DNA from 4 places in the Pseudoalteromonas sp. NZS100_1 genome. Region 2 is predicted to be linked to each of the others. Evidence: predicted binding sites of a transcription regulator. Region 2 holds the regulator's gene; each other region holds the start of a gene.
What was found. Region 2 encodes sigma-54, which starts transcription at its own class of promoters, with help from an activator protein. Its sites were predicted from a motif close to GTTGGCACGNNNNTNGNNT; they were not measured.
Positions count from the first base shown of each region.

Region 1: the regulator sigma-54 is predicted to act here: its motif matches at 1,726-1,744, upstream of I6F66_RS01525 (EF-hand domain-containing protein).
Region 3: the regulator sigma-54 is predicted to act here: its motif matches at 1,461-1,479, upstream of I6F66_RS20285 (BON domain-containing protein).
Region 4: the regulator sigma-54 is predicted to act here: its motif matches at 1,338-1,356, upstream of I6F66_RS10485 (PA2169 family four-helix-bundle protein).

Region 1 covers NZ_JADYXN010000002.1:13,709-16,923, forward strand. Annotated here, with positions in the region: gene I6F66_RS01510 (energy-coupling factor ABC transporter permease) at 1-74, opposite strand, end outside; gene xthA (exodeoxyribonuclease III) at 80-886, opposite strand; gene I6F66_RS01520 (hypothetical protein) at 1,127-1,558, shown strand; gene I6F66_RS01525 (EF-hand domain-containing protein) at 1,786-2,307, shown strand; gene scpB (SMC-Scp complex subunit ScpB) at 2,459-3,049, shown strand; gene rluB (23S rRNA pseudouridine(2605) synthase RluB) at 3,046-3,215, shown strand, end outside.
Region 2 covers NZ_JADYXN010000004.1:38,061-41,275, reverse strand. Annotated here, with positions in the region: gene lptA (lipopolysaccharide transport periplasmic protein LptA) at 1-112, shown strand, start outside; gene lptB (LPS export ABC transporter ATP-binding protein) at 109-834, shown strand; gene I6F66_RS03870 (RNA polymerase factor sigma-54) at 904-2,403, shown strand; gene hpf (ribosome hibernation promoting factor) at 2,430-2,717, shown strand; gene ptsN (PTS IIA-like nitrogen regulatory protein PtsN) at 2,722-3,174, shown strand; gene rapZ (RNase adapter RapZ) at 3,193-3,215, shown strand, end outside.
Region 3 covers NZ_JADYXN010000060.1:1,162-4,376, forward strand. Annotated here, with positions in the region: gene I6F66_RS20275 (VOC family protein) at 63-479, shown strand; gene I6F66_RS20280 (LiaF domain-containing protein) at 518-1,186, opposite strand; gene I6F66_RS20285 (BON domain-containing protein) at 1,515-2,081, shown strand; gene I6F66_RS20290 (YqaE/Pmp3 family membrane protein) at 2,154-2,312, shown strand; gene I6F66_RS20295 (hypothetical protein) at 2,691-3,188, shown strand.
Region 4 covers NZ_JADYXN010000013.1:5,622-8,836, forward strand. Annotated here, with positions in the region: gene aceK (bifunctional isocitrate dehydrogenase kinase/phosphatase) at 1-266, shown strand, start outside; gene I6F66_RS10480 (LysR family transcriptional regulator) at 283-1,221, shown strand; gene I6F66_RS10485 (PA2169 family four-helix-bundle protein) at 1,400-1,843, shown strand; gene I6F66_RS10490 (biopolymer transporter ExbD) at 2,156-2,551, shown strand; gene I6F66_RS10495 (TonB-dependent siderophore receptor) at 2,798-3,215, opposite strand, start outside.

The DNA of each region.
Region 1 (3,215 bases), on a different contig from region 2:
TTTTTATCAAAGCTTAATAGAGCAATAATAATTACAAGAGCCCAAAGTAGCCCCTGCATTGTTAGGCTGAGCATAATAATTACTTAAATGTTGACCATATAGGGGCATGATCTGACGGTTTTTCAATACCGCGAAGTTCGTAATCAATACCTGTATCTATGCAGCGTGCTGCAAGCTCATTGGTTGCAAGCACTACATCTATACGAAGTCCTCGATTATCTACAAACCCTTTAGAGCGATAGTCAAACCATGAGTATTGATCGTCTGTTTCGGGGTTTTGCTCTCTAAAGGTGTCTTTAAAACCCCAATTAAGTAATGTTGCAAGCCATTCACGCTCTACCGGTTGAAAAGAACATTTACCCGTTTTTAACCAACGTTTAGCATTTACTTCGCCAATACCAATATCTAAATCGGTAGGTGATATGTTGATATCACCCATAACGATGACGTCTTGATCGGGTGTGTGATTGGTTTCAAGGTGTGTCATTAAATCTTTATAAAATTGACGTTTATAAGGGAATTTAGTTTCGTGATTAATATTATCACCTTGTGGGAAATAGCCATTCATGACAGTAAGGTCGCGACCGTTTTCTTGTTCAACAGTGACGCTTATCATGCGTTTTTGCGATTCATCTGTATCGGTGGCAAAACCTTTTAAGACCGATTTAGGCTCTTTTTTGCATAACATAGCTACGCCATAATGCGCTTTTTGACCATGAAAGTAGACGTGATATCCCATTTTTTGAACATCTTCTAATGGGAATGCTTCGTCGTGAACTTTAATCTCTTGCAAGCCAATAACGTCTGGTTGATGTTTGTCGATAATTGCTTGTAATTGGTGAAGACGAGCACGCAGACCATTGATATTGAAAGAAATCACTTTCATAAAATTTACCTTAAAATTGGTTCTATTTAATAGATTAAATTGTATCAGTAAATACGCGCACATAACATGACTGAATTGAGATAATAGCTGCGCAAATGTTGATCAAATGATGGGTAAAGTTTAAACATTGTGAATACAATATTAATTATTTAAATAAATAAAAAATTCAATTGAACTTAACTTTATTGAATATATAATGCGCGAAATTCACTTGTTTAGCTCGTTCAAATAGGATCTCTCATGAAAACTCAACTACTTTTAGCCACTGCTTTACTAGCATCTGCAACTGCGTCAGCTCAAAGCAATACTTACTTTAGCCAAGATAACAAAATTGAGTCTAAGTTATGTGTACTAAGTGCAAACGAAGGCTTTAGCGTTGCTCGTAAAGAAGCTGCCCAGCACGGTGTTTACCTATCTCGTTTTTCTAAAAGCATTTTATGTAATGGTGAAGATATTCGTGATATTGCTAAAAAAACGACATTAAGCAACGCATCAGTTGAGAAAGTAGAAGTATTTGCAAAAGACGCTCAACAAGAAACTCAATTATGTATGACGGCTTTAAAACAAGGTTTAGCACCTGTTCGTCAAAAAATTGGTAACCTAAACTCATTAAAATGTAATGGTCAAAACGTTACTGAGTTTGTTAAACGCTACCAAAACGCAGCAATCTAATTATTAGCTTAACTATAATAAGTAAATTTGAAATGCCTGGTTTTTACCGGGTATTTTTTTGCAAAAATTACAAGGTTGTTTGCAAAGCTTGCAAGCTTAACTTATTGAAACTGTTTAATAAATATACCGATCGAGATTAAGTTATTGATTATTATAAGTTAACTATTATTGGCATTGGATTTGTATTAGTTAAAGTGACATTTAATTAATTACGAAGGATACGTCTTATGAAAAAGTTAACATTAGCAGCCACTATTTTAGCATCATTAAGCCTAGCGGCTTGTTCATCTAATCAAGGTCTTGAAAGAATAGACAGTGACTTTGCAAGTTTAGATAATGATAGCGATGGCTACATCTCAAAAGTTGAAGCTGATGACGATAGCATTTGGGGCCATTTTTCAAATATTGATACCAATATGGATAACGAAATTAGCCGCAAAGAATTTAACACTTATATGAAGCTTAATAATGGCAAAGTAGCCACTGATTCTGAAGTAAGTGAGTCGGCATTTAAAGCTGAAATTGCTAAATTCGATAAAATTGAAAGCAGCTTTGCAAGTCTAGATAACGACAGCAATGGCTATATCTCGGTAGTTGAAGGTAACGATGATGATATTTCAAATCATTTTGGTTACATGGATAAAAACCAAGATAAGCGCATTAGTAAAAGCGAGTTTATGGGTTACATTAAAAAATACGGTAACGCAGTAGCTGAAGATGATGCATTAGAAGCTTTTAAAAGTAACTAATAGTTACCATTTTAGTAAGTAAGATTAAAGCCAGTGCTAGTCACTGGCTTTTTTGTGTTTTAAATTTAGTTATTTGATAGATATATTTTCCTAGTTTGGTGTTGTTCTGTCATAATAGATGGCTGTGTATTTTTATTTGTTAAGAGTGTGTATGGCGGGTCGGCGAATTAGTGATGAACAACTAGTTGAGATCATTGAAGCAGCTATTTTTGTTGCAGATAAGCCTGTTAGTAAACGCCACCTTAAAGACATCGTATTAATAGATTTAGCTATTTCTATGACGCGAATAAATGACGCAATAGATACAATACAAGAACATTTTCAAACTCGTGGTATTCGCTTAGTTGAAGTTGGTAGTGGGTATCGGTTTCAGGCATGCAGTAGTTTAAGCCCTTGGTTAAATAACTTGTGGCAAGAACGCGCACCAAAATACTCGCGTGCTTTACTGGAAACATTATCACTTATTGCATACCGGCAGCCCATTACACGCGGCGAAATTGAGCAAGTAAGAGGTGTTACTACGGGTTCGAATATTATTAAAACCTTACTCGAAAGAGAGTGGGTTAAAGTGGTAGGGCATAAAGAGGTTCCGGGAAAGCCGGCTTTATATGCAACTACTAAGCAATTTTTAGATTATTTTTCGTTAACTGGACTTGAAAATTTACCTGCGTTGCCAACAGAGCAGCAAAGTAAAATTAACCAGTTATTGAGCGATCCTTCTGTGAGAGAACCATCCGAATGAGTATTATACAAGGTGAAAAGTTACAAAAAGTCTTAGCCCGTGCAGGCGTAGGCTCACGCCGTGAAATGGAAAAATACATTGACGCAAACCGCGTTAGTGTAAACGGTAAAGTGGCAAAGTTAGGTGACCGTGTTGAAGAAACCGATTTGATTCGTGTTGACGGTCA
Region 2 (3,215 bases):
GCAGCAGCTAATCAGTGCCGAAAAAGATGAAAACTCAACTGACCGCGTTCACACAATTTTAGTACCAATCGAGACTAAAAAAAGTAAAAAAAGCGACAAAGGTCAACCATGAGCACATTAAAAGCAGAGCTATTAGCAAAGAGCTATAAAGGCCGTGAAGTTGTAAAAAACGTCGGCCTTGAAGTCAAAGCTGGCAGTATTGTTGGCTTACTTGGCCCTAACGGCGCAGGTAAAACTACCACGTTTTATATGATAGTAGGACTTGTACCTAGCGACAAAGGTAAAATATCGATAGACGATAACGATATTACTCTTTTACCTATGCATAGTCGTGCTAGATTAGGCATTGGCTACTTACCGCAAGAGTCTTCAATATTCAGAAAGCTGACTGTTTATCAAAACTTAATGGCCATTTTAGAAACGCGCAAAGAGTTAAATAAACAAGCTAGAGAAGACACTCTCGATAAATTATTAGATGAATTTAGCATACAACACATTCGTGATAGCCAAGGTATGGCATTGTCGGGTGGCGAACGTCGTCGTGTTGAAATAGCACGTGCGCTGGCAGCAGATCCTAAATTTATATTACTGGATGAACCATTTGCAGGTGTTGACCCGATTTCGGTATTAGACATAAAGAAAATAATAGAACATCTTAAAAATCGTGGGATTGGTGTATTAATTACCGATCATAACGTAAGAGAAACCCTTGATGTTTGTGAAAAAGCCTACATTGTTTCTCATGGGGAGCTGATTGCATCAGGTACTCCAGAACACGTATTAAATGATAAAACAGTACGCGATGTTTACTTAGGCGAGCAATTTAGGCTGTAACATTTACGCCATGTCTTTAAGCATCTGCTAGTATTAATTATAACAACATAAAAGGATTGTTAGAGATACATGAGGCAATCACTACAGCTGCGCATGGGCCAGCAACTTACAATGACTCCACAGCTGCAACAGGCTATTCGTTTGTTGCAACTCAGTACATTGGATCTCCAGCAAGAAATACAAGAAGCTCTCGACAGCAACCCGCTATTAGAGGTTGAAGAACCAGACTATTCCGAAGACGCTGCAGGTAAAAACGAGCAAAAAGCAGATACAGATGACATAACTGTTAGCGCATCTGCCGATGATGCTCCAAGCGAATACGAACAAGATAGTGGTGAAGCACTTGCAAAAGACACGCTAAGTGACGACATGGCTATGGATGTTAGTTGGGATGAGTACATGAGTGCCGCCCCAGCAGCATCATCGGGTCCGATGCCTGAAGACGAATCAATATACCAAGGCGCCTCTACTGAAACGCTTCATGAGTATTTAATGTGGCAATTACAACTAACGCCATTTAGCCCTACCGATGAAGCCATTGCTATTGCTATTGTAGAAGCCGTCGATGATTCAGGCATTTTAACACTAAGCTGCGAAGAAATTTTAGAAAGCTTTAATCAAGAAAACGAAGAAGATAACGAAGTTGAACTTGATGAAATTGAAGCAGTATTAAAGCGCATCCAACTGTTTGATCCTGTCGGTATTGCTGCACGTAGTTTACAAGAGTGTTTATGTATTCAACTTAACCAGTTTGATAAAGAAACACCTTACATTAATGAAACGAAAATGATTTTAACCGAGCATATTGATTTATTAGCAGCTCGTGACTATCGTACATTAATGAAGAAGACTAAGCTCAAAGAAGAAGAGCTTAAAGAAGTAATGACATTAATACATACTCTTAGCCCTAAGCCTGCAGATACTATTGTAAGAGAAGAGTCTGAGTATGTTATTCCTGATGTGTCAGTTAAAAAAATTAAAGGCCGCTGGGTTGTTGAGTTAAACCCAGATAGCATGCCTAAAATTCGTGTTAATAGCCAATACGCTGCAATGTCTCGCACTGTAAAATCCAGTGGTGACAGCCAGTTTATTCGCTCGCATTTACAAGAAGCTAAATGGTTTATTAAAAGCTTAGAAAGTAGAAACGACACGCTATTAAAAGTAACAAATTGTATTGTTAAGCAACAACAAGGCTTTTTTGAACACGGTCCTGAAGCCATGAAACCAATGGTTTTAAATGATGTTGCTGAAATGGTAGAAATGCACGAATCAACAATTTCGCGCGTAACAACCCAAAAGTATATGCACACACCCCGTGGTATATTTGAGCTTAAATATTTTTTCTCAAGCCATGTAAGCACCGAAAACGGTGGTGAATGTTCATCTACAGCAATCCGTGCGCTTATCCGAAAATTAATCGCAGCAGAAAACTCAGCAAAACCATTGAGTGATAGCAAAATAGCGGATATATTGGCTGAGCAAGGAATTAAAGTAGCGAGACGTACAATCGCAAAATACCGCGAATCTCTGGCTATTCCACCGTCAAATCAGCGTAAAAGTTTGATTTAAGACGCAAAAAAAAGAGGGTAATGCTTATGCAACTAAACTTAACTGGTCGTCACGTAGAATTAACCGATTCACTAAGAGACTATATTAATACCAAATTTGCGAAGCTAGAAAGACACTCTGATCATATTAATAATGTTCATGTCATTCTCGATGTAGAAAAATTAAATCAAAAAGCAGAAGCCACCATACACGTAAGCGGTGCTGAGCTATTTGCCTCTACAGAACATCAAGATATGTATGCCGCCATTGACTCGTTGATCGACAAGCTCGATCGACAAGTAATTAAACACAAAGAGAAGCTTGCTCGACACTAATATGATGAAATTAAGCTCACTTATATGCCAGGACTGCAGCAAAGCTGCGGTCCTTTTTAATAGCAAAAAAAGAATTTTAGAGTTCATTAGCGAACTTGCTCACGACAAACTTCCGTATTTACCGCAACAAGATATTCTTAATGCTTTAATGAGCAGAGAAAAATTGGGTAGTACAGGTATAGGGCGTGGCATTGCGATTCCTCACGGAAGAATGAGCGGCGCAGAAGAGCCATTAGCTTTAGTGCTCGTTAGTGAAACACCAATAAATTTTGATGCTATAGATAATCGCCCTGTTGATATTTTTGTCGCACTCATCGTACCAGATGGCGATAACCAGCAGCACTTAAAGACTCTAGCAACCATTGCTGATAAACTAAACAACAAAGATTTTTGTAAACAGTTACGCAGTGCAAAATCAGATACTGAGCTTTACCAAGTTATTGTCAATCAATCATAGTTTTATAAAGGGTGTTAAATGGAGTTAATTATCATAAGCGG
Region 3 (3,215 bases), on a different contig from region 2:
GCTTTACCTAAAGTTAGCTTGAGGTTTTATCGTGATCCTAACTTAATTGATAGGACAACATTATGTATTTAGAGCACGTAAACTTAGTCGCGAGTGATATAGATAGTATGCTTAAATTTTACCAAGCTGTATTTCCGCATTGGTCAATCAGAAGTGAGGGTAGAGGTGATTGGTACGGAAAACCAAGACGCTGGGTACACTTTGGAGATGACACGCATTACATTGCGATAAGCGACCATGGTGAAGGTGAAAACAGAAACCTATCGGGCCATCAAATTGGTTTTGCACACTTTGCTTATGTAACTAATAATTTAAGCGCAGTAGTAATGCGCTTAAATAAAGTGGGTTTTACAGTAAGCAAGCAAGGTAGCGAGAATCCTTTCAGAAAGAATGTCTACTTTATTGATCCCGCCGGGTTTGAAGTTGAGTTTGTAGAGTATTTAAGTGATATACCAAGCGAGCGAAATAACGATTTATAATAAAATACTAAGCAGCACGCTAAAGTGCTGCTACTCAATTATAGTGAGCGGTTATTATTACCCGTGCCAAACTGGGTTTTTAGCTCATTTGCAAAGCTCATAAATTTTTCTTTAATTGTGCGCTTTATTTTTACTTCAACCGATCCCATAACTGCCTTTCCTTCAATATGAATAGTAGGACCTTGGCGTTTGTTAAGCGACACTGATTTATTTTCAAGGCTACTTAAAATACAAAACATTTTAGACACTACATTTACATGCTCTGGTACGTAAATCTCATCGCTACCAAAAATACAGTTAACGTGAATAGTTACATTTTGATGCGCAAAAATGGCATCAGTAAAATCAAGTACCACCGATCCCATAAAGTTACTTAAATATATATTTTTTGGCACGACCCACTGACCGCTTCGTTCGTTAGAGCCTAAAATACTACGTAATGTAAAATCATCATCACTGTTTTGCTGTGCACTATAATGTGGTTTAAATTGCGATTGTTTTTCTGCTTTATATTGCTGATCGGTATTAAGTGTTAAGTCTTCTACTAAGGCTAAAAGAGCGTTGTTATTAGGTGCATCCATCGCGTTATCGAGTCGTCTCTCAAATGCATCAACAGAAATAACCCCATGACTGTAATTATAAATTAATTGATCAATCACTTGTTCGCGTACTTGCTCTATTGGGCGGTCTTCAACTTTTACAGACATGGGGCATTCCTTATTATATTTACTATTGATACTGCTCTTGATGTTTATATGCAAAGCACGCACCAAATATAATCACCTTAATTATCAGTAGGTTAATTTATAATGATGTTTTTTATTTTGTTATATTAACGATAGATTAACCAAAAATGCAATTATCTAGCTATTTTCACTATTTGAGAAAGTTTTACCGAGTAGCCTGTAAATAGTTACACAACTATAGATAATGCCTCACTCCAAAATAAACTCAACCTATTGAAATTTAAGTATAAATAAAGTTGGCCCAAAGCTCGCATTAGTTAAAGTGTCTTTAATCAAAAGGAGAAAGATTATGAAAACATTTAACAAGTCTATTATCGCAGCTCTAGTTCTTGGTACTACGGCTATGGGTGCCCAAGCAAACAGCTGGGAAAACGAAAGTAAAGATGCTTGGATTGATGGTAAGGCAGAAACAGTTCTACTTATGAACACTAATCTAAACAACTTTGACATTAACACTGATGTAAAAAATGGCAAAGTAGTACTTACAGGTAAAGTTAATAGCGAGCTTGATAAAGAGCTAGCAGAAGAACTTGTACTTAGCCTAGATGGTGTATCTGATGTTGATAACAGCCTTACTGTTGTTAAAAGCATGGATACCAAAGATAAAAGCAATGACATGATGGACGATGATGATAACGACCTAACGGACGCTAAAATCACCACTGTAATCACAACTCGCTTCCTGTTTGACTCAGAAGTTGGTGGTACAGACATCGATGTTGATACCGACAATGGTATTGTAACTCTGAACGGTTCAGTAGAGTCTGAAGCTGAAAAACAACTAGCAGTTAAAATTGCTAAAAATGCTGAAGATGTTCGTGACGTAGTTGATAAACTAGCTATTGTTGCTGAATAATACAGTATAGTTAAGGCCCACTAACACTGGGCTTTACGTCTTTTTAATGCTTAATTTAAATGGAGTTTAGTCATGGATATTATTCGTATAATACTTTCGGTTTTATTACCGCCATTAGGTGTGTTTTTGCAAGTTGGCTTAGGTATGCATTTTTGGTTAAATATTTTATTAACACTGCTAGGTTATTTCCCAGGGTTAATACATGCAATCTACATTATTGCGAAAAAATAATGACAGATTATATATTGTGTAAGCCGACTACTGAGGCCTAATGATACAAGTGCCCCAGTACCGTTCGGCTCACAATATTAGTTTTTAAAGTAAATATTTTTTATCAAAATCTAATTTTTAATTTACTCAAACTAAGTGATTTATTTCTTGTAACTCACTCCCAAAATACACTCAGCCAAACCATTGTTTACTTCAATTAAGCTTTCTAACTAACAGTAGTGTTCTGATTCTGTATTGATGCCATTTAGGAAATCTTTAATATTAGTTTGTTTATATATCTACAATACGCGATTAATTACTCTATTATTTAGTGACAATATTACCATCACTTCTAGTGTTATCATTACACCAAGCTTTTACGCATATTGAGGTAGCTAATTGAATATTCGACTTATACTGTCAGGCGTTGTGTCATTCGTTTTTTATTTTAGCTGGGCCTACTGGGCGAACAGTTCTGCAGATATTGCTAAATCGGTCACGCTTCAAGCTGCATTAGTACAAGGTTTGTATAGTGGATTTGTAACGCTGTTTTTTACTTTTATTTTAGAAAAGGTCGTCAACAAGTATAAGTCTAGTTATGTATCGCTTGCGTTCGTAACTCCAATTATTTGTATGTTTCATTCTAAAACACCACAAAACGTAGCAATACGACAAAGCTTCAATAATGCAATTAACTCTAGCGCCTCGTATTTAGGTAACAAAAAAATAGCAGGTGTACTTTTTGCGCCTATTATTCCGATTACTGTTCAATCGAGCTTAGTGATTATGGTGAATGTAATTAATCAGACACCTAATTTGACACTTACAGTAGCCCCAAGCATATTTTTTACAGCCTTGTATGCCTACACATATATGTTAGCTTTACTTAAAAAGTAGAGCGTTAAATACAAAAGACTACATGTG
Region 4 (3,215 bases), on a different contig from region 2:
ACTTTAGAGCATTACCAAAAGCAAAGAGCTACGACGATTATTTAATGGATGAACAAAGTTACTCTGTTGCACCACAAGATGTATTCCCAGAGCAGTTATGTACATTTGTAATGCCTAATCCTATGTATAAAAAGTTTTTCCTCAGCACTCATCCAGAGCTTATAGATGTTAGCTTTTGGAAGCAGGCTCAACAAAATATAAAAAATGGGCAGGTAAGTCATATTTACCCTTACCCGACAGCACAGCGATTTATCCATCACTGGTAGACGCAAAGGACACACAATGAATATAAGTAAAATAGATTTAAATTTACTCGTTTATCTCGATACATTGCTTCGAGAATGCAATGTAACACGCGCTGCTAATCAATTGAGTATTACGCAGCCCGCAATGAGTAATGGCCTTAAACGTCTTCGTAACTTATTTAACGACCCTATTTTAGTTCGTACCAGCGATGGTATGGTCCCGACAGAGCGCGCTTTAGAGTTACAACCCGTTATTCGTGGCATATTAATGACGCTTGAAGAAACCCTAGCACCTAATAGAGAATTTGAGGCAAGCCAGAGTAAACGTGTATTTAGAATAATGGCCAGTGATTACGCTGCAAGTACGTTAGCGCCAAAGCTCTTAAGTAAACTACACGAAGAAGCCCCCGATACTACTTTAGATATACTCACACCAAGTGATGTAACCTTTCATGACGTAGAAAACGGTAAAGTAGATATGGCAATCAACCGTTTTGAAAACTTACCTCAGTCTTTTCATCATAAACGTATTTGGAAAGACAGTTTTTGCTGCTTAGTTAAGGCCGACAACCCTATTATTGAAAACTTTAGCCTCGACAGCTACTTAAAAGCGCGCCATATATGGGTGAGTAAAACAGGTTTTGGTGTAGGCGTGGGCATGGACCCTAAAGATGTGCAAAAACTTGGTTGGGTTGACGAAGCACTTGCCCACTTTGGTAAACATCGTAACATTGCCACTTTTACGCGTAACTACCATGTAGCGATTCATTTAGCTAAAGAGAAAAATTTGATTGCGACCCTTCCTTCAAAAGCCGCAAATATATACTTAGATGATCCGGGGCTTAAAATTTTAGAGCCACCGTTTCCAATTCCTCCTTTTGAGCTTGATATGATTTGGAGCCCACTGTTACATCGCGATGCGAGCCACATCTGGTTACGCCAAAAAGTAGCTGAAGTAGCTGAAGAGCTAAAATAACTTTATTACACAATATAATGTAAAAATTGCTAGGTTAATACCTACTCCATTAACCTAGCAACTCCAAAAATAAAAAACAAACCGTTAATAAACATAAGCTTAAAACAAGTCATGAACTTGGAACACACCTTGCTTTAATTAAATTGAACTATACATTCATTTAATTAAAGAGGTCATTATGAACACCCATCAAGGATCAGAAGTAAATCATATTACTGACATCATTCAAGTTATGAACAGCGGCATCGATTTTTATCAAAAAGCACAGGAAAAAGTTGAAGACCCTGCTATTGGCGCACTTTTTCAGCGCATGATAGATGCCCGAAAAGTGAGTGTTGAGCGCTTGCAGCCATATGCAATTAATGAAAAAGGCGAACGCGAAGATGGTTCATCTTTCGCAGTTGAAGCACGACGTGCATACACAGCCTTACTTACTACATTCACCTCACATAACGACAGCACGTATGTAAAAGAGCTTGAAGAAGTAGAAGATAAAACGCTTGTAGAAATTAAAGCCGCTATGGATAAACCACAACCGGCTGATTGCGAAGCTGCACTGGCTAAAACATTATTAACAATGCAAAGCTGCCATGCAGAAATGAGCCGTATGCAAAAGCAGTAAGCTTACATAACGCATAAATACAACCCAGCCTAGCGCTGGGTTTTTTATTGCCTCTAATACCAATCTGAATAAATCTTTAAGCAATTTAACGAATTAAATCACACTATAACGATGCCATATAGACCCCATATAAGCAGATTGCTACAAACACCACCTTATTTCGCCACATTTTAAATACATAATGAATACAAATATTTAATGTTATTAGAATATTTATTTAACCACGCTTTATTTTTGCTGTGCTAATTTTGTTAATAGGTACCTAAAACCTTGCTGTGGCGCCGCAGCATTTAATTAAAAATAAGGTCCAATATGAAAAGTAAACTAACTAAACTGCAAAATAATGCTGATGTAGATATGACCCCGATGTTAGACATAGTGTTCATATTACTAATTTTCTTTATTGTAACCACATCTTTTGTAAAACCTGTAGCTATTGAATTAAACCGACCACTCGACAGCCCTCAAATAGATAAGCCTGTTAAAAATGCTTTATTTAGAATTGATGAAAGCAACGGAGTATATTTTTCAGGGAGGTTAATTGATTTAGAGCAAGTTGCGACTAATTTAGCGATGTTCGCGGCTAAATATGAAATAAGTTCGGTACTTATAACCGCAGACGAAAACAGTACACATAATACTTTAATGAGTGTAATGAATAATATTAAGCAATACGATGATTATTCAATAAGTTTGATTTCTAAATAAAATCAGCCCAGGCTAAAACCAAAAAAAAGGGCCATACGGCCCTTTGAGTTAAATAACTAAAGGGAGGTTACTTAACCTAAATTCTGGCTAATAAATTTATCTCTAGCAGCTATTGTCAGCGTTAACTGCGTTGAATTTAATTGCAATAGGCCAGCTATTGACGCATAAATTCGCCTTGTTTTCACTGAAAATCTCTGGCTAGAGAAATCAAAGTTTAAATATCTTAACCAGAGTTCAGGTTAGTAATTAAAAACGGTATTCTGCGCCTACGTAGTAGTAAGCACCGTTAAATCCAAATGGAGCCGAACGACGTGAGTAGTCAAACACACCTGAGCTGCTTATTACTGTGTTGCCACTAGCATCCACAATAGTACCTGAGCGAGAGTTACCTATTTCGTTTTTATCTGGGTAAACGTCAAACAAGTTATTTGCACCAATGTTTACCGACAAATCTTCAGTAACGAAGTAGTTAACTTTAACGTCAGTTAAAATTTCTGCCCCATACGTTTGACGACCACCATCTTCTACTGTGTACTCACCAAAACGATTAAGTGAAAGGTTAACTTTCCAATCGTCACGTTGATAAAGCGCACTTAAGTTAATACGATCCTCTGGTTGCCACTCTTCAATAATAGAGATGTCTTCAGCTGAAAATATATCGTCT